4 regions of the Ensifer sp. Root954 genome follow, and region 3 is predicted to be linked to each of the others. Evidence: riboswitches for the same ligand, from Rfam matches in the RefSeq annotation. Region 3 holds a riboswitch; each other region holds the start of a gene.

Region 1 (5,368 bases), on a different contig from region 3:
CATCCGGCGCCTGTCCGCGGCTTGCCAGAAGCACCAGATCGCCGAAACGCACGATGCTCGCCGTATCCGTGCGGGTCTCCAGCACGTTGATCTTCGGCTGGCCGAGGAAGCGTGCGACCTCGATATGGGAGGGGTTGTCGTAGATCTCCTTCGGGGTCGCCAGTTGCAAGAGATTGCCGCCGATCATCACTGCCACTCGATCCGCCATCGACAGCGCTTCCGACTGGTCGTGGGTGACATAGAGCGTCGGCACGCCGGCGCGGCGGTGGAGATCGACGATCTCGCCGCGGGCATGGACGCGCAGGTTGGCATCGAGATTGGAGAGCGGCTCGTCCATCAGGAAGACGGCCGGGCGGCGCACCATGGCGCGGGCGAGCGCCACGCGCTGGCGCTGGCCGCCGGACATCTGCCCGGGCTTGCGGTCGAGCAGGTGATCGATCTTCAGCGCCAGCGCCATTTCCTTGACCTGGCGCTGGATATCGCTGCGGATCTGCTTCTGCCCCGGCATCAGATTGCCGATCACAGGCAGGCGCTGCGCCGCTGTCAGCCGCCGCATCGCAAGCGGCACGGCGATGTTCTCGCCCGTCGTCAGGTGCGGATAGAGGGCATAGGACTGGAAGACCATCGCGACATTGCGATCGGCCGCCGCCATGCGCGCGACGCTGCGGCCGCCGATGACGATCTCGCCGCCGTCGCCATGATCGAGACCGGCGACGATGCGCAACAGCGTGCTCTTGCCGCAGCCGGAAGGACCAACGAGCGCGATGAACTCACCCGCCTCCGCCTGCAGGCTAACCCCCTTCAGGATCGCGTTGCCGCCATAGGACTTGGTGATACCCTCTAGCGAAAGCACGCTCATTGCGCGGCCTCCACACGGACCGTCTTCTTGGCCGCCAGCGGGTAGACCTCTTCGACGATCGGATCGAGCAGGTGGCTGGTCAGTCCCGGCACCGCGATGATCTCGCTTTCGACGTTGACGTCGCTAAACTCGTGTACGACGGCGCCGACCAGCCGCTCGCCCGGCATCGGCCGTTCCAGCGTATCAATGATGAAGGAGGTCGGCGGTGCCCAGACGAGCGACGTCCCGGCGTGCTTGCCCGTCCAGGCCCAGTGCAGGTGGCCGCTTGCATGCAGCGCCACCTCGGCTTCGGCGAAAAGATCAAACAGGCGTTGGCGCTGGCGCGGACGGATGCCCCAGTAGCCGGTGTCGCCTTCGCCCGGATCGTCGACGAAGAGCGGCTTGTGGGCAAAGACGGCCACCCGGCGGCCGTCGCGGCTGAGCAACTGTTCCTCCAGCCAGGTAAACTGCCTGTCTTCTTCGTCCTCGAAGCCGATCAGCAGGCTGTTGAGGCCGAGCAGCCGCCAGTCGCCATGGTCGCGGCCCCAGTAGTCCGGACCGGCGAGCCGGCGCCAGCGGGCAAGCCGAACTGGATCCACCGGCTGGTGCGAACCCGGCAGATGGCCGACATCGTGATTGCCGGGAACGATCAGCACCGGCATCGAGAGCTGGCCGATCAGATCGAGCGAGAAGGTGATGTCGTCCTCGTGGTCGGCGCCATCGATGGTGACGTCGCCGGTGTGGATGACGAGATCGGGTGCCACCGCCTCGATCCAGGCGCGAACCGGTTCCCAATTGCCGTTGAAGTGGCTTTTGGCGGGGCTGAGATGGGTGTCGCTGATCTGGACAATTTTCATGGAAACGGGCCTCCGACGATGGCTTGCGGTATCCGCGTCGGAGGGCTGATACTTCCCTTCTCTGCGGTTGGCCGCAGTCTTTAGGGAGCCGCCATGTCAGTTTGGTAACAGCCGTTCTCAGCTGATTTTCAGTTTCTCCATGAAAGCGTCATCTTCAGAAGACCGACGGGCCGAGTAGGCCCCGTTGTGTCTCTACATTGCGCCGCGGTAGGTCCGACGCGACGCCGGACAGGATTGCTCCATCACGGTCGAAAGCATGGCGTTCGACGCATCGGCCTCGGCGACGACCCAGTCGCGAAAGGCCTGGATCTTCTTCTGCCGCCTGGTGCTTTGCGGATAGACGAGCCAATAGGCGCGGCCGTCGCGCACCACATGCTCGAACGGCCGGATGAGCCTGCCGCTCTTCAGTTCATCCATCAGGAAGGTCGAGACGGCAATCGCAATGCCGTGATCCGCAAGGATTGTGGCGACATCCATCGCCTGCACGTCGAAGATCAATTCGGTGCCATTGCTTGCCGGCGGCTCGACGCCGGTTTCGATCATCCACCGCCGCCACCAGCTGGCGTTGCCGAAACGCCGGACTCTCAGAACGTCCGCGGGCTCCTTGAGCTGGTGCTTTTCCAGGAAGGATGGCGTGCAGACAGGCACGTAATCGAGCGGAAACAAGGGAAAGACATCGTTGCCCGGCCAGTCGCCGGCGCCGCTGCGCACCGCGAGATCGATGGCGTCACGTTTGAAATCGACCAACTCGGTCGACATGTGCACCCTGATGCTGATGTTGGGATGCGCGGTCTGAAACGACGCGAGGCGCTGACCGAGCCAGCTCGACACGACGGTTGGCAGCACCGAGATGTGCAGGTGATGCTCGGTCTTGTCGGCGATCTCCGAGAAGGCCGCCCCCAAGAGATCGATCGCTTCGGTCACCTTCGGCGCTAGCTGCCGCCCGGCGCCGGTCAATCGCACCTCGCGCGGAAGCCGAACGAACAGCGGCGCGCCGATGCGATCTTCCAACAGCCGGATCTGATAGCTGACGGCCGCCTGCGTCATGCCGAGCTCTTCGGCGGCGCGGGTGAAACTCAGGTGCCTGGCGGCGGCCTCAAAGGCGCGCACCGCACTCATGGGAGGAATCTTGCTCATGGAACTGAGATAAGCATTCTTTATGCCAGCATGCGAGAAATCGCTTTGCGCGAAACGGCAAAAACCCTCACTTTTTTCGCGAACACACGCCCTTGAAAGAAGTGAGGATAGCAATGCTTAGCGCAGTGCGATCAACGATTTACCATGTCCTGAACTGGGCCGATAAGACCCTCAACCCTCCGGTTGCCATCGACACGTTCAACGAGTTCCAACTCCGGGATATCGGCCTGACGCGAGATCAAGAGCATATCCGCGCGCGCGTTGGCGACGCGGCGGATCCGTGGCAGTGGCCGGAGGAGGACGCTTCGACCAAACCGCAACCGTCCCGTGAGCGGAAAGCAATGGAAAGACCTCGTCCTGCCATTGTCTCGCCGCGGGCGGCGGCGGGAGAGAATAAAGACATAAGCATTTCTTTATGCGATTGACGAAAAACTCGGAACAGGGCATTGTCGCCCCATCGTGGTTCTTCGCCCGCCTTTGGAGGGACGGAGCTAAGAGGGAATTCGGTGCGGCGCCAGACAAGCGCCCATGCCGGAGCTGCCCCCGCAACTGTAAGCGGAGAGCGGCCGTTCGAAGATGTCACTGAGGGAGACGCCTCGGGAAGACGGAACGGTCCGCGACGACCCGCAAGCCAGGAGACCTGCCGCGATGAACAACGTCCACGGGCGGGGTGTCCGATGAGGCGCGTTGAGGACGCGGGATCGCTCTCGCGCCGCGGCTGCGTCGCATTCAAGCCTTGCCCATAACCTTCGGGGTAAGGAAATGACCATCAAGACTGCCAATCTCGGTTTCCCGCGCATCGGCCGCCGTCGCGAATTGAAATTCGCGCTCGAACGCTATTGGGCCGGAAAGGCCAGCCGCGGCGAACTTCTCGATACCGGAGCCAAGCTCCGCGCTGAAAACTGGGCCGCGCAGAAAACGCGCGGCATCGACATCATCCCCTCCAACGACTTCTCCTTCTACGACCACGTGCTCGATGCCGCCGTGCTTGTCGGCGCAATCCCGCCGGCCTATGGCTGGACGGGCGGCCCGGTCGATCTCGACACCTATTTTGCCATGGCGCGCGGCTCGGCCGGAACGCCCTGCGCCGCCGGCTGCACCCATTCGGGAAGCAGCAGCGGCACTCCCGCGCTCGAAATGACAAAGTGGTTCGACACCAACTATCACTACATGGTGCCCGAGTTCGACAGGGATCAGCGCTTCGAGCTCACCCACAATCGGCCGCTGGAAGCCTTCCAGGAAGCTCAAGCCCTCGGCTATCGCACACGCCCGGTGCTCATCGGCCCGGTGACACTGCTGAAGCTCGGCAAATCGAAGGGCGGCGACTTCGATCCGGTCGATCTGATCGAACGGCTCCTGCCCGTTTACGTGAGGGTCCTGGCGGAGCTTGCTGACGCCGGCGCCGATTGGGTCCAGATCGACGAGCCTTGCCTGGCGCTCGATCTCGCGGACAAGGATCGTCGCGCCCTCGACCTCGCCTATCGCACGTTCGACACCGACGTGCCCGGACTCAAGATCATGCTGGCGACCTATTTCGGCTCGATCGGCGACAACACGGCAACGGCGTTGGCGCTGCCGGTCGATGGACTGCATGTCGATCTCGTGCGCGCGCCGCAGCAGATCGACACGCTCATCCAATCGGCTCCGGCGGACCGGGTCCTATCGCTCGGGGTCATCGACGGCCGCAACATCTGGCGGACCGATCTGGCCAACCTGTTCCGCCGGCTGCAGCCTCTGACTTCGACCCACGGCCGCGACCGCATCGAGCTCGCACCTTCATGCTCACTCCTGCACGTGCCGATCGATCTCGAGCTGGAGCGTGCGCTTGATCCGGAACTTTCCTCCTGGCTCGCCTTCGGTACGCAGAAACTCGACGAACTCAGCCTGCTTGCCAGCGCCTTCGAGCCGGGGCTTGCCATTTCCGAGCACGTTTTCGCCGCCTCGATCGCGTCCGCCCAGGCGAGGCTCACCTCACTCAGGATCCATGATCCTTTGGTCGCCGGGCGCTTGAAAGCGCTGACGGATGCGGACAGCAAGCGGCAGTCCCCGTTCGCGGGTCGCCGGGCACTGCAGGCGAAGAAGCTGTCATTGCCGCTCTTCCCGACAACGACGATCGGATCCTTCCCACAGACATCGGAGGTTCGGCAGGCCCGTTCACTGCATGCGAAGGGCGAACTCAGCTATGTCGACTACACCGCCTATCTTCGCCGAGAGACCGAACTGGCGGTGCGCTGGCAGGAAGAGGTCGGCATCGACGTACTCGTTCACGGCGAGTTCGAGCGCAACGACATGGTGCAATATTTTGGCGAGCAGCTCTCGGGCTACGCCTTCACCCAGAGCGGCTGGGTGCAGAGCTACGGATCGCGCTGCGTGCGTCCGCCTGTTATCTTCGGCGACGTTTCGCGACCAAACCCGATGACGGTCGAGTGGGCGACCTTCGCGCAGTCGCTGACCGATCGCCCGGTCAAGGGCATGCTGACAGGTCCGGTCACCATGCTGCTATGGTCCTTCGTTCGTGACGACCTGCCACGTTCCG
Region 2 (5,368 bases), on a different contig from region 3:
CTGCTATCCGATCGGCGTCGAGCGCGGCTGGCTTTCGCGCAGCGATGCCGCGCGGCGGGTGGCGACGACGCTGCGCTTCCTTGTCCAAAGCCCGCAGTCCCGCCACCGGCAGGCGACCGGCTATCGCGGCTTCTACCATCACTTCCTCGACATGCGGACCGGCGAGCGTACCTGGCAGAGCGAGCTTTCGACCGTCGATACGGCGCTGCTGATCGCCGGCTGCCTGACCGCCTCTGCATATTTTTCCGGTAGGGATGCGGACGAATGCGAGATCCGCGCTCTTGCCGATCGGCTCTATGCGCGGGTGGACTGGCGCTGGGCGCTCAATCGGGGCGACACGCTGACGATGGGCTGGCGGCCGCCGGGGCGGTTCTTGAAGCATCGCTGGCGGGGTTACAGCGAAGCGCTGCTGCTCTATGTGCTGGCACTCGGCGCGCCCGACCATTCGATCGAACCGGAGCACTATGCGGCCTTTGCCGAGGGCCATGACTGGATTCCCGTCGACGGCCGGCCGCATCTGCATGCGGCGCCACTCTTCATCCATCTCTTTCCGCAGGCCTGGCTCGATCTGCGCGGGCTTTCCGACCGGCCGATGCGGGAGCGGGGGACGGACTATTTCGAGAATACCCGACGCGCCATCGCCTTGCAGCGGGACCATGCGCGCTCCAATCCCGGCGGTTTCGCCGGATATGGCGAGCACCTGTGGGGCCTGAGCGCCTGCCATGCGCCGCGCGGCCGGCTGCGGCTTGCGGATGGGCGCCAGCAGCGGCTTTTCGGCTATGTGAACCGCGGCGCACCCTACGGCCTTGATGACGGCACGCTCGTGCCCTGGGCGCCGCTTGCCTGCCTGCCGTTCGAGCCGGATGCGGCGCGGGCCTCCCTGGTGCATATGGCAGACAGTTATCCGGGACTTTTGAGCGAAGGGCGCTTTCCTGGCGGCTTTAACCCGAGCCTGGCCGCCGGCGCAGGCCCGGAGGGCTGGATCGATGCGCGGGTCGTCGGTCTTGACCAGGGCCTCGTTGTCATGATGATCGAGAACTGGCAAAGCGGCCTTAGCTGGGCGCTGATGCGCAGCATGCCGGCGATCCGCCTCGGCCTTGAGCGGGCGGGCTTCGACGGTGGCTGGCTGCAGGAGGGGGAAGGCGCGTGTGGTAATCCGCCCGCATCCCGCGCCAGAGGATGAGAACGGACGACGGAGACGGCATGCGCTTGAACGACCACCGGCCGACAGCGGAGACCGCGGCGTTTGCGCCGCAGGCGCTGGCCGTCGCCGACCATCCGCGTGCCCAGTTTCCCGAGGCTGCCGTCTCGCTCGGGCCGGCGGCCAGTGATTTCAGCGCGCCGGGCGACTTCTGGGCTGCGGGCAGCGCTGGCCTCGAGGCGGGGCTCGCCTATCAGGATTTCTTTGGGGTCGGCATGACCGACCGGGTCCGGGCGGCGCATCTGATCGCCTTCTATAGCCGCCAGCTGAGCGTGGTCCTTGGCGCGTTCCATCTCGGCGCCGGGTTGCAGGCGGAGGTGGCCGGCATTCGTTTCGAGGATTGGACGCGGCTTCACCGTGGCGTCGAAATCGCGGGCAAGCGCTATCATTTTCGCCTGCATCCGCCGGCGACGGAGCGCCAGGGTGGCGAAGGTGCCAGCGCATTCGAACAGGGCTTCATCGCCCATCTGGCACCCGTCGTTGCGGTTCTGAAAGCGCGAGCAGGGCTGTCGAGCGGGGCGCAATGGCGGCTCGCGGCCGATGCCCTGGCCGGCGCGTTCCTGGAAATCGGCCGCGCGATCGGCGACGAGGCGCGCGGCATGGCCGAGGCGCTGGCGATCGTCAAACGACCGGGTTCGCGGCTCTACTCAGAGGAGCTCTGCTACGAGCAGATCGCGGCTCTCGATCCGGCAAGCGGCGCTGAGCTGTCGCGCCAGTATCGGATCCGTTGCGGCTGCTGTCTCTACTTCAAGACGGAAGGGGGCAGTTTCTGCGACTCTTGCGTGCTGCTGGAGCCGGAAGATCGCCGCGCGCGGCTGGCGGCGCATCTCATGCAAAACGGCGGGACCTGAACCCCGCCGTCGCTTTGCTGACGATCTGTGATCTGTGATCTGTGATCAGTGATCACTGTGCCTTGACGAAGCGCTCGTTGATGAAGCCGGAGACGACGCCGAGCACGATCCAGAAGGCAAGCGTGGTGGCGAGTGCGGCAACCGCAAACTCGGCGCCGAGCACGGCCGGAACGTTGCTGGTGATATCGAGCGGCTGCGGCGCCCCGTAGACATGGGGTGCTGCGATCGCCACCAGGCCTGCGACCTTGGAGACGATCTCCTCGCGCAGGACGACGAGATAGAGGCCGACGGCGGAGAGCGCCACGGTCACCAGCCACCAGGTCTGGCGGTCGCCGAGTTCGGCTGCCGGAAAGCCCGGCAGTTCCGGCGGCAGACCGATCGCCGGCAGCATGTGCACGGCAAGCCAGCCGCAGGCGCCCCACAGCGCGCCGTTCCTGAGCGTGATCGGGTAGCCGATCACCAGGCTGACGCCGGCGAGCAGCAGGCCGAAGCCGGAACCTGTGACGAGGTTCGCCATCAGCGTGCCGGAGAAGCGGCTCATGCCGAACATGATGCCGCCTTCCTCATGCTCGCCCTCATGGGCATAGGCCGGGGTGATCGGCGACAAAGCGTCGAGGAAAGCGCCGAACGGCGACACGGCTTTGAGCGACGAATGCTGGTCGTGGTTTTCTGCGGCCGGCTGTGCCGCACCCGGCTGGGCGGCGGGCTGTTCGGTAGCGGCCGGTGCCTCGCCTTCGAATTCTTCTGCATGCAGGATCAGCGGTGTGACGCGCAGTTCCTGGGCGCCGGTCATGAAGACACCGGCAATCAATCCAGCCACGATCGCGGCCAGAAGCGTTCTGACAATCATCTTGAAATCCCTCGATAACGACAAAAGCCACGCCCTGTGGCGTGGTCCTTGAGCCTTCCCATTTTCCCTATGCTGCGGATGGCCTTCGCGCGCCGGAAAAACCGGGATGCACGCAGGCCTCCATCCGGCTCGGGCCGGATGCGTTCAGGTCCGCAGATTGTTCGATGCGGAACGTTGTTCACGTTCCGGCGCATCGGTCAGTGGCAGGGGAAGCCGTAGGAGTGGCGGGTGTCGTGCGCCGTGTCGTGCAGCACTGCCGAGTTGGCAAGGCCGGCGCCAAAGACGAGGAATGCGCCGATGAAGAGCGCGATGACGCCAGCGGTCAGACGATCGCTGAGGGAGAGCGGGGTGCTCGAAATGGTAGACGTAGCCATGACAACCTCCGTGATGGCATCGGGAAATTCCCGGTTGGGCCCTATGCCCGTATCGAGTGGCAGGTTTCCTGGCTCACGGCGTTGGGCTCGATGCCCTCGATCTGCCTCGCCTTCCCAGCTCGGCCGCCCTCTCGCGGTCTTGCCAGTGGCTTCTTCCGGATCGCTCCGGAACGGTGGATCGACGTCGCTCTACAGTCGCGGGGTCGGCCGTGATTTGAATGCCCAGCTTGGGTCCATCCGTCACATTCCCGTTTACTCCCGAAACACGTTCGCGTCCCGGGAACCAATCGATCCCAGATGATTAGGATTGTGTCATGGAGTTGTCAATTGAGTGCGCGCCGCCGCGCGGTCCATCCGCGACAAAATCCTTGATGGTCATGCGTTTGTAGGCTTCGACGATCTGGTCACCCTCGGCCCGGTCGACCGAGACTGCAAGTCGCATGGTGCAGTCGCCGAGATGCATGATCAGGAAGGCGGCGCTGTCGATCTCTTCGCGCGGTGTCTCCGGCACAAGGCGGGCCCAGACATCGGCAAGCAGCTTTCCGCCGGCGCGGCTTTGCGCAAGATCGATCTCGCGCAGCGCCTTGTCGGCCTGCATCGCCGACCAGATGTCGCGCATGACCGGCTCGGCGAGGAACATGTCGTAGTAGATGTCGAACAGCAGCGAGAAGGCGTCGCGCAGTTCGGCTATCGACGTGACCTTGGCCAGTTCGGCCGCGATGCACTCGTTGCAGACCGCATTGTAGCGCTCGGCCAGCGTGCGCACGATTGCCGCCTTGTCGGGAAAGTACTGATACAGCGAGCCGATCGAAATCCCCGCCTTTTCAGCGACTTCGCTCATGCGCATGGCGTCGCTGCCCTTCTCCTGGATGAGCGCCGTCGCGCAGGCAAGGATCTGCTCGACGCGCTCGCGGCTGCGCTTCTGGCTCGGCGTCCGGCGCAGCGCAGGCTCGTCGTCGGCGGGAAGCGTGGCGGGACTTGCATCTGGAATCATGAGTAATGCTCACATTTTGACTTGACTCCTAAAATACGAGGATTTATCACATTTGCAAATGTGAGAGATACTCATGTTTGTTGGTGGAACCTCAGGAGGAAACGATGTCTCAGAAAGTCACACTGGTTTTGGGCGGTACCGGCAAGACGGGGCGGCGGGTGGCCGATCGCCTTCGGGAGCGGGGCATAGCGGTCCGCATCGGCGCCCGTTCGGCGTCGCCTTCCTTCGATTGGACGGATGAGGCGACCTGGACGCCCGCCCTTGAAAATGTCGATCGCATCTATGTCTGCTACCAGCCCGATCTGGCGGTGCCGGGCGCCGTCGACGTCATCGCCAAGTTCTCGAGCCTTGCCGTTCGCTCCGGCATCAAACGGTTGGTGCTCCTGTCGGGCCGCGGCGAGGACGAGGCGGAAGCCTCCGAGCGTGCGCTGCAGGCCTCCGGCGCCGACTGGACGGTCATCCGGGGCAGCTGGTTCTTCGAGAATTTCGACGAAGGTTTCCTGGCCGACGGCGTGGTGAGTGGTTCGGTCTTCCTGCCGGTGGACGAGGTCACCGAGCCCTTCGTCAGTTGCGACGACATTGCCGACGTGGCGGTTGAGGCCCTTCTGGACGATGCGCATATCGGCAAGGTCTATGCCTTGACCGGCCCGCGCCTGATGACCTTTGCCCAGGCCGTCGCCGAGATCGCCGCGGCCGCCAACCGTCGGATCTCTTATCAGGCCATTCCGGTTTCCGACTTCGCAGCGCATCTCAAGGCGGACGGCGTGCCGGATGACTATGTCGAACTCATCCGCTATCTCTTCACCTCGGTGCTCGACGGACGCAATTCCAGCATGACGTCCGATGTCGAGCGCGTGCTTGGGCGGCGTCCGCGCGACTTTGCCGATTACGCCCGGGAAACCGCAGCAACTGGTGTTTGGAGTCTTGCCGCATGATCCCGCTGATCCCCGCTCTGGCGTTTGCCGCCGCGATCGGTTCCGGCCTGATGGCCGGGCTGTTCTTCATCTTCTCGGTTTGCATCATGCAGGCCCTGTCGCGGCTGCCGCCGGAGCAGGGGATCGCCGCGATGAACGCCATCAATGTCGTGATCCAGAACCC
Region 3 (5,368 bases):
CTCATCGATCTCGTCGTCGAGAATGCCGCCATTGTGGCTCATATCCACCTCGCCTGAGACCTTCATAACCCGGCAGGTGCCGCAGATGCCGCCTTCGCAGGCAGCGCCGATCCTGACGCCGTTGGCGCGCGCCGCCTGCAGGATCGTCTGGCCGGGCTTGGCCTCGATCTCCTTGCCGCTCATGGTGAAGGCGATCTTGGCGGCCTGGACCTCGCCCTCGTCACCGGCGCCGGCGCGCACGGCAATCTCTTCCGCCGCAGGTGCGGCGGCCGGCTGGAAGCTCTCCTCGTGGTAGCGGCCCATGTCGAAACCGGCCGATTTCAGCATCTCGCGCACGCCGCGCATGAACGGTTCGGGGCCGCAGCAGAAAACGGTGCGGTCCATGAAATCGGGCGCAAGCAGCGGCAGCTTGGCGCCATCAATGCGGCCGCGAAGCCCGTGCCAGCCGTGGCGTGCCTCATGTCCCTCGACGATGAAGCCGAGGTTCAGCCCGGACATCTGCGTCGCCAGAACCTCCAGCTCCGAACGGAACAGCAGGTCCTCCGGACGACGCGCGCAGGAGATGAAGGTCACATCCGTCTCCGGCACGCAGTCCGCCATCCAGCGCGTCATCGACATCATCGGCGTGATGCCGGAGCCGGCCGAGATAAACAGGTATTTGTCGCCGGGATGGCGGACGAAGCTGAAATCGCCGAGCGGGCCAAAGGCGCGGAGTTTCATTCCGGGCTTCAGGTGCTCGAACATCCAGCGGGTGCCGATGCTGTCTGACTGCGCCTTGACGGTGACGGCGATCGACAGCGGCCGCGAGGGCGTCGACGACAGGGTGTAGGTGCGCATCACTGGCTCGTCGGCGACGGGCAGTTCGAGGGTCACGAATTGCCCAGGCAGATAGCGAAACCAGGCGGGCTTTTCGGCCCGGAAGGTGAAGGTCATGACATCGGCGGTCTCGACGACCGCCGATGTGCATTCGAGCATCTGCTGCCGGTCGATCCAGACATGCAGCGCGTCGAAATGGTGAAACGAAGAGGCCATCTGCATGTCAGGCGACCCTTGAAAGCGGAGCCGCGTCGCCGGCAAGGCGCTGCTCCATGAACTTGCAGTACCACTCGACGAACTGCATCACGCCACCCTCGTGCTCGGGCGAATAGGGACCGGGCTCATAGGCCGGTGAGCGGATGCCGAAGGCATTTTCCTCGACGATCTGACGGTCCTGATCGTTGGTCTCGGTCCAGACATGCGTCAGTTCTTCTAGATTGTAGTCGACGCCTTCGACCGCATCCTTGTTGACGAGCCACTTCGTCGTCACCTGCGTCAGTTCGGGCCCGAGCGGCAGCACCCGGAAGGTGATGGCGTGGTCGGCGAGCACATGGTTCCAGGTGGTCGGATAGTGGAACATCAAGAGCGTGCCGATCTGGCTCTGGGAGACGTCGGCGGACAGGGCCCGCCTGACGGCGCGGGCGCCCGACATGGTGTAGCTTTCGGCATTGTCGACAAGCGGCATGCGGGCGGCGCGGAACTGACCGGTCGGCGACATCTTAAATTCGCTCGGCAGGCCCTCGGCCTCGCACTTCGCCCAATGTTCTGCGATCACAGGATCATCCTTGGCGCCCTGCACCCCGGTCGCCGTCGGCGCCTCAGGATAGGTGCGGCAGAGTTCCGGATGATTGGCGGCGCAATGGTAGCATTCGCGGTTGTTTTCCCAGACGAGCTTCCAGTTGCCCTTCTCGATGATGGTGCTTTCGAACGCGACCTTGGTTTCGCCGAGCCGATGCGGCGCGAGATAGGGCAAGGCCATGTCGCGGAACGCCGTGAAATCCATCGGCTTTTCCGACAGGTTGATGAAGATGTAGCCGCCGACCGTTTCGCAATGGATCGGCTTCAGACTGTGGGCGGCCTTGTCGAAATCCTCTCCCATCTGCCGGGCGAAGAGCAGCGAGCCGTCGAGTTCGTAGGTCCACTGGTGATAGGGACAGACAAGCTTTGCCGACGAGCCTTTCGCCTGCGTGCAGACGCGCGAGCCGCGGTGGCGGCAGGAATTGTGCAGCGCCCGGATGGCGCCCTGGCGGTCGCGGGTGATGACAACGGGGTAGTCGCCTACCTGGACGGTGAAGTAATTGCCGGCCCGCGGGATCTCGCAGTCATGGCCGATAAACAGCCAATCCTTGTACCAGATGTTTTCCAGATCCTGCCTGTAGTAGTCGGGATCGATGTAAAAGGCCCGGTCGAGGCTGTAGCCGTCCCGCCTGCCCTTCAGCTTTCGAAGCATATCGTTTCTGGTGTCCATGTCCTGTCCTCATGCGCCATGTTTCGGAGAGGCAGGACAGGAACCCGCACGGGCGCACGCCCATGCGTTTGAGGCTCCGATCCGGCTGCCCGCCGCAACCCGTTACGGTTATGTCCGTCAAGGCTGGTTTCCGGGCTCAGGAGCCGTCCTTTCGGACCTGCCCGGCGCCTTCCCGGACGAACCGTCCAGTGGCCTTTGCCGAGGCTTTCGCTCCACCACCGTTGCGGGGGCAGCGCCGGGATTTGACCGGCTTCCCAATTCTCCATCTTCCCTTCGAAGACGGCACCTTGAGTAAGGATATGTAATCGCGGAAGTCGCCTTGGCAGCTGCCCGATAGCGACATCCAATTCCAGAATGACGACACGGAAAAAACCGCCACAAAAGGCCACCGTCTTAGAATTTTTACATTGCAAACATATAGATAGATCACATCTTGGGCATTTGCCGACTTTTGCGGCGCGGTCGGCGCAGATGCGGGAGGGTTTCGCCCGTTTGCGACATCGCGTCAGATAGAGAACGCTAATGATGCAGCCAGGACGAAATCATTCATTAACCATGAGCCGCTAGCCTAGCCGGCGGACGAGAGAGGTCCTGCAGGCAGGCAGATGGCGCGCTGACGATCATGGCAAAGTTGAGATACTACGACGCGACAGCCGAGAAGCTGCCGACAATCCCGCCGAAGGTGGCGGTTCATACCGAATTCCTGCGCACGGGCCGGATCAACCGCAGGCAATGGTTGCCGAGCGAACGCCGGTATTTGAGCTATGAGGAAGTCGCAGACAGGACGGGCAAGAAGCTCAGCACCGCCGGCGACACGACCCATAAGCGGATCAACGGGTTCCACACCTCGATCCAGTTCCCGAAGATGATCTTCCACCGCACGCTCGTCGGCCGGCCGCATCTCGGCTACTGTCACGTGACGGCGGCGCGTACGCCGGTTACTCCCTCCAAGGACATCACCTGGTCCTTCTACTTCGCCAACTTCTTCTGCAACCTGGGCGACGAGACGCATTTTTTCGAGAGTATCCAGCCCGGCTATTCACGCATGTACTTCGCCGTCGCCATCGAACCGGGCGCCGAAGCCGGGCAAATGGTCATCAACCGCAACTTTCGTGACAACGGGCTGCTGTTTCGCACCGATGATCCCAAGGTCGCGCTGAAAAACGTACTGATGCTTGGCGCCAAGGATGACGCGTTGCGTCGCATCATTCGCAGCCTCTGAGCCGAACCGGTTCCTTCAAAGAAAATCGTTCTGTTTTTCCGGTGCGTCCGTTAAGGAAGCGTCGGAAAGGAAACGGCATGGCTGAGATCATCGACACGGATAGAGAACCGGACCGCGCGATCGCGCGCGCCTGCGCCGTTCTTGCCGAAGGCGAGCCGGTCGCCATTCCGACCGAGACCGTCTACGGCCTTGCCGCCGACGCTACCAATCCCGATGCGATCAGTCGCATCTACGAGATGAAGGGGCGCCCGCGCTTCAATCCGCTGATCTCGCATGTTTCCGACATGGCGATGGCCGAAGCCCATGTGCATTTCGATCCGATTTCGAGGCAGCTGGCCGAAGCCTTCTGGCCGGGCCCGCTGACGCTGATCCTTCGGCAGCGCGCCGACAGCACGGTTCATGCGCTGGCGTCCGCCGGCCTCGACACGCTCGGCATCCGCATGCCCGACGGTTTCTCGCGCCGGGTAATCGCCCACTTCGGGCGACCACTGGCCGCACCCAGCGCCAATACGTCGGGCAAGATCAGCCCGACCAGTGCGGTCCATGTGGAAGCCGATCTCGGCGAAAAACTGAAGCTGATCCTCGACGCCGGCCAGGCCCAAATCGGCCTTGAATCGACGATCATCAAGGTAGACGGCGACGAGATCCGGCTGCTTCGGCCGGGTGGCCTCGATGCCGCCGAGATCGAACGCCTGCTTGGCCGTCCGGTGACCCGGCCGGAGACGGCGGGAGCGACGATCGAGGCGCCGGGCATGCTCGCCTCGCACTACGCGCCCGGCGCTGCCGTCCGGCTCGATGCCGCCGAGGTGCATGCGGGCGAAGCCTTGATCCGTTTCGGCGGCAATCGGATCGCCGGCGAAGAGCAGGCGGCCGTCGTTCTCGATCTCAGCCCGACTGGCAATCTGCGCGAAGCCGCCGCCAATCTCTTCGACTATATGAAGCGGGCGGATGCCAGCGGCGCAGAGACCATCGCCTTCGGGCCGATCCCTTCGGACGGGTTGGGGGAAGCCATCATCGACCGGTTACAACGGGCGGCGGCACCACGAGGGTAAGATAGTGTGCGGCATCTTCTCCGCACCCACCCTCATCGAACGGCACCAATTGCGGTTATGATCGCCGCCGACCAGGAACCGAGGACCAGATCCTCAGATCGACCGATCCGATAGCGCGCGCAGGCGCAATGCGAAGTGAGGCCCATGACCACCCTTCCCTCTCCCGAACTCATCGCTTCCTTCGCCGAGATCGTCGGCAACACCAACGTGCTGACGGACGAAGCCGACAAGGCGCGCTATCTCGTCGAATCGCGCGGACTTTACCGCGGCACGACGCCGATGGTCCTGCGTCCGGCCAACGTCGACGAGGTCTCGCGCATCATGAAGCTCGCGAGCGCCACCCGCACGGCGATTGTGCCGCAGGGCGGCAACACCGGCCATGTCGCCGGGCAGATCCCGCGGGAGGGCAAGGCAGACATCGTTCTTTCGCTGGAACGGCTGAACCGCATTCGCGACATCGATCCGGTCGGCAATGTCATCGTCGCCGATGCCGGCTGTATCCTCGCCGATATCCAGAAGGCGGCGGACGAGCACAATCGCCTGTTCCCACTGTCGCTCGGCTCGGAAGGTTCAGCCCGCATCGGCGGCAATCTCTCCACCAATGCAGGCGGCACCGCCGTGCTTGCCTATGGCAATATGCGCCAGCTCTGCCTCGGCCTCGAAGTGGTGCTGCCGACCGGCGAAATCTGGGACGGGCTGCGCCGGTTGAAGAAGGACAATACCGGTTACGACCTGCGCGATCTCTTCATCGGTGCCGAGGGCACGCTCGGCGTGATCACCGGCGCCGTGCTCAAGCTTTTCCCGAAGCCG
Region 4 (5,368 bases), on a different contig from region 3:
GGAACTTGTAGCCGATGTAATAGCCGTGCACCGCCTCGTCGCGAATGATCAGCCGGATCATGTCGGCTGTGTTGGTGAGCTTGGCGCGGCTCGACCAGTACATCGGCAGATAGAAGCCGGAATAGAACAGAAAGCTTTCGAGAAAGACGCTCGCGACCTTCTTCTTCAGGGGATCGCCGGAGGCATACTCCGCCATGATCAGCGCCGACTTCTTCTGCAGGAACTCGTTCTCTTCCGACCAGCGATACGCATCATCGACATCGGGTGTCAGGCAGAGCGTCGAGAAGATCGAGGAATAGGAGCGGGCATGCACCGCCTCCATGAAGGAGATGTTGGAAAGCACCGCCTCCTCATGTGGGGTGGCCGCATCTTCCATCAGTCGGACGGCGCCGACGCCGTTCTGGATCGTGTCGAGCAAGGTGAGGCCGGTGAAGACGCGGATGGTGAGTGTCCGCTCCTCCGGCTTCAGCGTTGCCCAGGAGGGAATGTCGTTGGAAAGCGGCACCTTCTCCGGCAGCCAGAAATTGCCGGTCAGACGGTTCCAGACCTCCAGATCCTTGTCGTCTTCGATGCGGTTCCAGTTGATGGCGCGGATGCGGCTTGCGGGTTTGGTGTGCATGTTCATGTCGTTGAACCTTTGTGATCGTGTATGCCTCATCGCGCGGTGAGGGGGTGCCCCTCATCCGCCTGCCGGCACCTTCTCTCCGCTTGCGGGGAGAGGGCTAGGGTGAGGGGCCGTTACTGGAATGCGAGGTTACAGCGCGCAGGAAACGCAGCCCTGGACCTGCGTACCCTCGAGCGCCATCTGCCGAAGGCGGATGTAGTAGATGGTCTTGATGCCCTTCTTCCAGGCATGGATCTGAGCACGGTTGATGTCGCGGGTCGTTGCCGTGTCGCGAAAGAACAGGGTCAGCGACAGGCCCTGGTCGACGTGCTGGGTGGCGGCCGCATAGGTGTCGATGATCTTCTCCGGCCCGATCTCGTAGGCGTCCTGGTAATATTCGAGATTGTCGTTGGTCATGAAGGCGGCCGGATAGTAGACGCGGCCGATCTTGCCTTCCTTGCGGATCTCGATCTTCGAGACGATCGGGTGGATCGAGGAGGTCGAGTGATTGATGTAGGAGATCGAACCGGTCGGCGGCACGGCCTGGAGGTTCTGGTTGTAAAGGCCGCCTTCCATCACTGCCCGTTTCAGCTCCAGCCAGTCCTCCTGAGTCGGGATCGAGATGCCGGCTTCCTCGAACAGGCCCTTCACCTTTTCGGTCGCCGGCAGCCATTCGGCTTCGGTGTATTTGTCGAAGTACTCGCCCGACGCATACTTCGAGTTTTCGAAGCCCTTGAAGCTCACGCCCCTCTCGACCGCTAGCCGATTGGATGCCCGGATGGCATGAAAGGTTACCGTGTAGAAATAGATGTTGGTGAAATCGATGCCTTCCTCCGAGCCGTAGTAGATGCGCTCGCGGGCGAGATAGCCGTGCAGGTTCATCTGCCCGAGGCCGATCGCGTGGCTGTCGTCGTTGCCCTTTTCGATCGAGGGCACGGACGAGATGTGGCTCATTTCGGAGACGGCGGTGAGGGCGCGGATCGAGGTCTCGATCGTCTGGCCGAAATCCGGGCTGTCCATGGCAGCCGCAATGTTCAGCGAACCGAGATTGCAGGAGATGTCCTTGCCCATGTGCTTGTAGGAGAGGTCGTCGTTGAACTCGCTCGCCTCGCTCACCTGCAGGATTTCCGAGCAGAGATTGCTCATGGTGATGCGCCCGGCGATCGGGTTTGCCCGGTTCACCGTGTCCTCGAACATGATGTAGGGATAACCGCTTTCGAACTGGATCTCGGCGATGATCTGGAAGAAGTCGCGCGCCTTGATCTTGCGCTTGCGGATGCGGGCATCCTCGACCATCTCGCGGTACTTCTCGGTCACCGAAATCTCGGTGAGGGGCACGCCATAAACCTGCTCCACGTCATAGGGTGAGAACAGATACATGTCCTCGTTGTTGCGGGCGAGCTCGAAGGTGATGTCGGGGATGACGACGCCGAGCGACAGCGTCTTGATGCGGATCTTCTCGTCGGCGTTTTCGCGCTTGGTATCGAGGAAGCGCATGATGTCGGGGTGGTGGGCGTGCAGGTAGACAGCACCGGCTCCCTGGCGCGCGCCGAGTTGGTTGGCGTAAGAGAAACTGTCTTCGAGCAGCTTCATGACCGGGATAACGCCGGATGACTGGTTCTCGATCTGCTTGATCGGCGCGCCCATCTCGCGGATGTTGGTGAGCGACAGCGCCACGCCGCCACCGCGCTTGGAAAGCTGCAGCGCCGAATTGATGGCGCGGCCGATACTCTCCATGTTGTCCTCGATCCGGAGCAGAAAGCAGGAGACGAGCTCGCCGCGGCTCTTCTTGCCGGCGTTGAGGAAAGTCGGCGTTGCCGGCTGGAAGCGGCCGGAGATGATCTCGTCGACGAGATCGCGGGCAAGCCCCTCGTTGCCGCGCGCCAAGGCCATCGCCACCATGCAGACACGGTCTTCGTAGCGTTCCAGGTAGCGCTTTCCGTCGAAGGTCTTCAGCGTATAGGACGTGTAGTATTTGAACGCCCCGAGGAAGGTCGGAAAGCGGAACTTCTTTGAATAGGCATGATCGTAGAGATCGCGCACGAAGTTGAAGGAATACTGGTCCAGCACTTCCTGCTCGTAATAGCCCTCGGTCACCAGATAATCGAGTTTTTCCCGGAGGTTATGGAAGAACACCGTGTTCTGGTTGACGTGCTGGAGGAAGTACTGTTTCGCCGCCTGCCGGTCCTTGTCGAGCTGGATCCGTCCCTCTTCGTCATAGAGGTTCAGCATTGCGTTCAGCGCATGATAGTCGAGCGCTGCTTCCGTCGCCTTCAAGGGGCGTTCGAGTGTCGTGACGTCCAAAATCGTTCCATCCCGTTTTTGACATTGGCGACGTCCTCGTCGGTCCCGAGCAGCTCGAACCGGTAGAGATAGGGTACCCGGCACTTGGCCGAGATCACGTCGCCGGCGATCCCGTAGGTCGCGCCGAAATTGCTGTTGCCCGCTGCGATCACGCCGCGGATGTGAGAGCGGTTGCCCGCGTCGTTCAAGAAGCGGATGACCTGCTTCGGCACCGCCCCGCGGCCATCGTCGCCGCAATAGGTCGGCACGATCAGCACATAGGGCTCTGCGACCGTAAGTGCGTCCATACCTTCCCTGAGCGGTATGCGGGCGGCGCGAAGGCCGAGCTTTTCGACGAAGCGATGGGTGTTTTCCGAGCGACTGGAAAAATAGACGATCAGGCCCATCGCCCGCGTCCTTCAGGAAAGCGCGCTGATCATGTCCGGGCGGAAACCCGCCCAATGCCGCTCGCCGGCGACGACGACCGGGACCTGCCGATAGCCAAGACCCTGCACCAGCGCGAATGCATCGGAATCCTCGGAGATATCGACGATGCGATAATCGATGCCTTGGCGGTCGAGCGCACGGGTTGTGGCGGTGCATTGGACGCAGGCTGGTTTGCTGTAGACGGTGATCGACATGGGTTCCTCGTGAGGGTCTGGCAAATGGGCGCAAAAAGTCGTCGGATCGCGCGAACGCGAACCGTGGTGTTGGCGATTGGACACGAAACATCGCTCCCCGGTCGACTCGACCGGAGTTGACGTCGTCAAGCTGGCCCAAGGTCGGTTACGCAACCGGGCCGGCTCGTTTTGGTCGGGCGCTCAGGAATTCCGCGGATGCGGGTTTTCAAGGCGCGGCCTTTCAATCAGGCGCGCAACAACGCGCACCCGTCCGCAGAAGGTGGATCTGAACTGGAAGAAACTGGCATGACTTCACCCCGAAGCTTTCGACAGGCTGCCGGGGAGACGTCGAGACGATCGGGCAGGCTCATCCTGCCACGCACTCAACCCCTCCGGACACCCCGCCCGTGGACGTTTGGTGATCGAGGCAGGTCTCCTGGCTTACGGGTCAAAGCTTCCATCCCGACCTTCCCGAGGCCTCATGCCTCAGTGGTCCAAATCCGGACAGTCGCTCGCCGTCTACAGTTGCGGGGGCAGCTACGGCATAGCCTCAGCGGAAACCCGCCGGCGCACCGTATTCCCGTCTTAGCTCCCAATCCTTGCGAATCGGAAGAACCTCGAACACTAGATATGGTAGTTCATCGCAAATCTGCGTCAATAGGTTCCGTATGTGGACGGCGGGGGTAGGAGGGTGGTTTCTTTTGCAGTGTGGATAACGGGGAGTAAACAGCCGGTTGGCACCAAGGTTGTGGATAGGGCGCCCCTGGTGCGGACGCCCCATTCCATCAAGCAGCGAAAGCGGCCACGGGCCGGTTGTCCCCGTCGACGGCGACCATAGCGAAAGTTCCGGTAACAGTCCGCTGTCGCAGACCGGTGAGGAGCTCTTCCGACCAGAGTTCGACCTCGACGGTGGCTGAACTGCGACCCGTCCGCACAATGCGGGCGATGGGTTCGATGATCGAACCGATCATGATCCGGTGCTTGAAGTCCATACCGGTGCAGGAGGCAAGGACGGTCGCCCGGCGGCTCCGGCGCGTCGCGACGACGAATGCGGCCTTCGTCATATGCACGAGGGCGTTGCCACCGAATATGGCGCCAAAGCTGTTGGCCTGGCCGGGAAAGACGATGTCGACCATGCGTAGGGTGCCCGCCTCTTCGGGCGTGTCCGTTGCCACATCGAGCTGCGGCAGCGTCCAATCCGTTTCATCGGCACGGGGCATCGCGACCATGGTGAAGGTGCCCCTGCTGCAAAGGGCGCGGCTGCCGGTGGCGATATCTTCCGCGATCATCTCGACCTCGACCACCATCGAGCGGCGCCCGACACGAACCGGACGGCCGCTGAAGCAGACGATCTGACCGATGCGCGCAGGCGCACGAAAATCGATGCGGTCGCAGGATGCGGTGACGAAGGGAACGCGCCCGTGACGGGTGGCGACGATGAAAGCGATCCGGTCCATCGACGCGAGGGCGGCGCCACCAAAGAGCGTGCCATGGTGATTGGTATCGCCTGGAAAAACGATGTCGATCAGGGTTTGTGGCGCCGGGGTTTCCCCCGGCGCCGTCGTGACTTCGTGCTGCCCCGTCATGCTTTGACGGCTTCGCGCGTATCGGCGGCAAAAGCCGCTCGAAGCGAGCGGGCGGCGGCGACCATGTTAACGAGCGCCGGCCGCGTCTCTTCCCAGCGCCTGGTCTTCAGTCCGCAATCGGGATTGACCCAGATCTGGTCCGGCGTGAGGCCCTCGGTCGCTTTTTCGATGAGATGCACCATTTCCTCGACGCCGGGCACGCGTGGTGAATGGATGTCGTAGACGCCCGGGCCGATCTCGTTCGGATAGGCCTCGTCGGTGAAGGCGCCGAGCAG

The links. A riboswitch is a leader RNA that binds a small molecule or an ion and turns the genes downstream of it on or off. The one in region 3 is predicted to bind cobalamin.
Region 1: another riboswitch for cobalamin. It lies ahead of metE (5-methyltetrahydropteroyltriglutamate--homocysteine S-methyltransferase); the one in region 3 lies ahead of ASE71_RS15175 (aromatic ring-hydroxylating oxygenase subunit alpha).
Region 2: another riboswitch for cobalamin. It lies ahead of ASE71_RS19370 (CbtB domain-containing protein); the one in region 3 lies ahead of ASE71_RS15175 (aromatic ring-hydroxylating oxygenase subunit alpha).
Region 4: another riboswitch for cobalamin. It lies ahead of nrdH (glutaredoxin-like protein NrdH); the one in region 3 lies ahead of ASE71_RS15175 (aromatic ring-hydroxylating oxygenase subunit alpha).

What each region holds. Positions count from the first base shown of each region.
Region 1 covers NZ_LMJM01000001.1:178,791-184,158, forward strand. Annotated here, with positions in the region: gene ASE71_RS00705 (ABC transporter ATP-binding protein) at 1-859, opposite strand, end outside; gene ASE71_RS00710 (metallophosphoesterase family protein) at 856-1,695, opposite strand; gene ASE71_RS00715 (LysR substrate-binding domain-containing protein) at 1,888-2,814, opposite strand; gene ASE71_RS00720 (hypothetical protein) at 2,946-3,257, shown strand; cobalamin riboswitch at 3,276-3,495, shown strand; gene metE (5-methyltetrahydropteroyltriglutamate--homocysteine S-methyltransferase) at 3,595-5,368, shown strand, end outside.
Region 2 covers NZ_LMJM01000025.1:18,778-24,145, forward strand. Annotated here, with positions in the region: gene ASE71_RS19355 (glucoamylase family protein) at 1-1,183, shown strand, start outside; gene ASE71_RS19360 ((2Fe-2S)-binding protein) at 1,204-2,052, shown strand; gene ASE71_RS19365 (CbtA family protein) at 2,105-2,902, opposite strand; gene ASE71_RS19370 (CbtB domain-containing protein) at 3,100-3,276, opposite strand; cobalamin riboswitch at 3,317-3,579, opposite strand; gene ASE71_RS19375 (TetR/AcrR family transcriptional regulator) at 3,578-4,270, opposite strand; gene ASE71_RS19380 (NAD(P)H-binding protein) at 4,375-5,205, shown strand; gene ASE71_RS19385 (DUF1772 domain-containing protein) at 5,202-5,368, shown strand, end outside.
Region 3 covers NZ_LMJM01000023.1:233,026-238,393, reverse strand. Annotated here, with positions in the region: gene ASE71_RS15180 (hybrid-cluster NAD(P)-dependent oxidoreductase) at 1-1,038, opposite strand, end outside; gene ASE71_RS15175 (aromatic ring-hydroxylating oxygenase subunit alpha) at 1,040-2,284, opposite strand; cobalamin riboswitch at 2,388-2,589, opposite strand; gene ASE71_RS15170 (DUF6656 family protein) at 2,907-3,506, shown strand; gene ASE71_RS15165 (L-threonylcarbamoyladenylate synthase) at 3,584-4,558, shown strand; gene ASE71_RS15160 (FAD-binding oxidoreductase) at 4,703-5,368, shown strand, end outside.
Region 4 covers NZ_LMJM01000001.1:184,461-189,828, reverse strand. Annotated here, with positions in the region: gene nrdF (class 1b ribonucleoside-diphosphate reductase subunit beta) at 1-625, opposite strand, end outside; gene nrdE (class 1b ribonucleoside-diphosphate reductase subunit alpha) at 755-2,908, opposite strand; gene nrdI (class Ib ribonucleoside-diphosphate reductase assembly flavoprotein NrdI) at 2,878-3,294, opposite strand; gene nrdH (glutaredoxin-like protein NrdH) at 3,307-3,528, opposite strand; cobalamin riboswitch at 3,916-4,142, opposite strand; gene ASE71_RS00730 (acyl-CoA thioesterase) at 4,293-5,093, opposite strand; gene metE (5-methyltetrahydropteroyltriglutamate--homocysteine S-methyltransferase) at 5,090-5,368, opposite strand, start outside.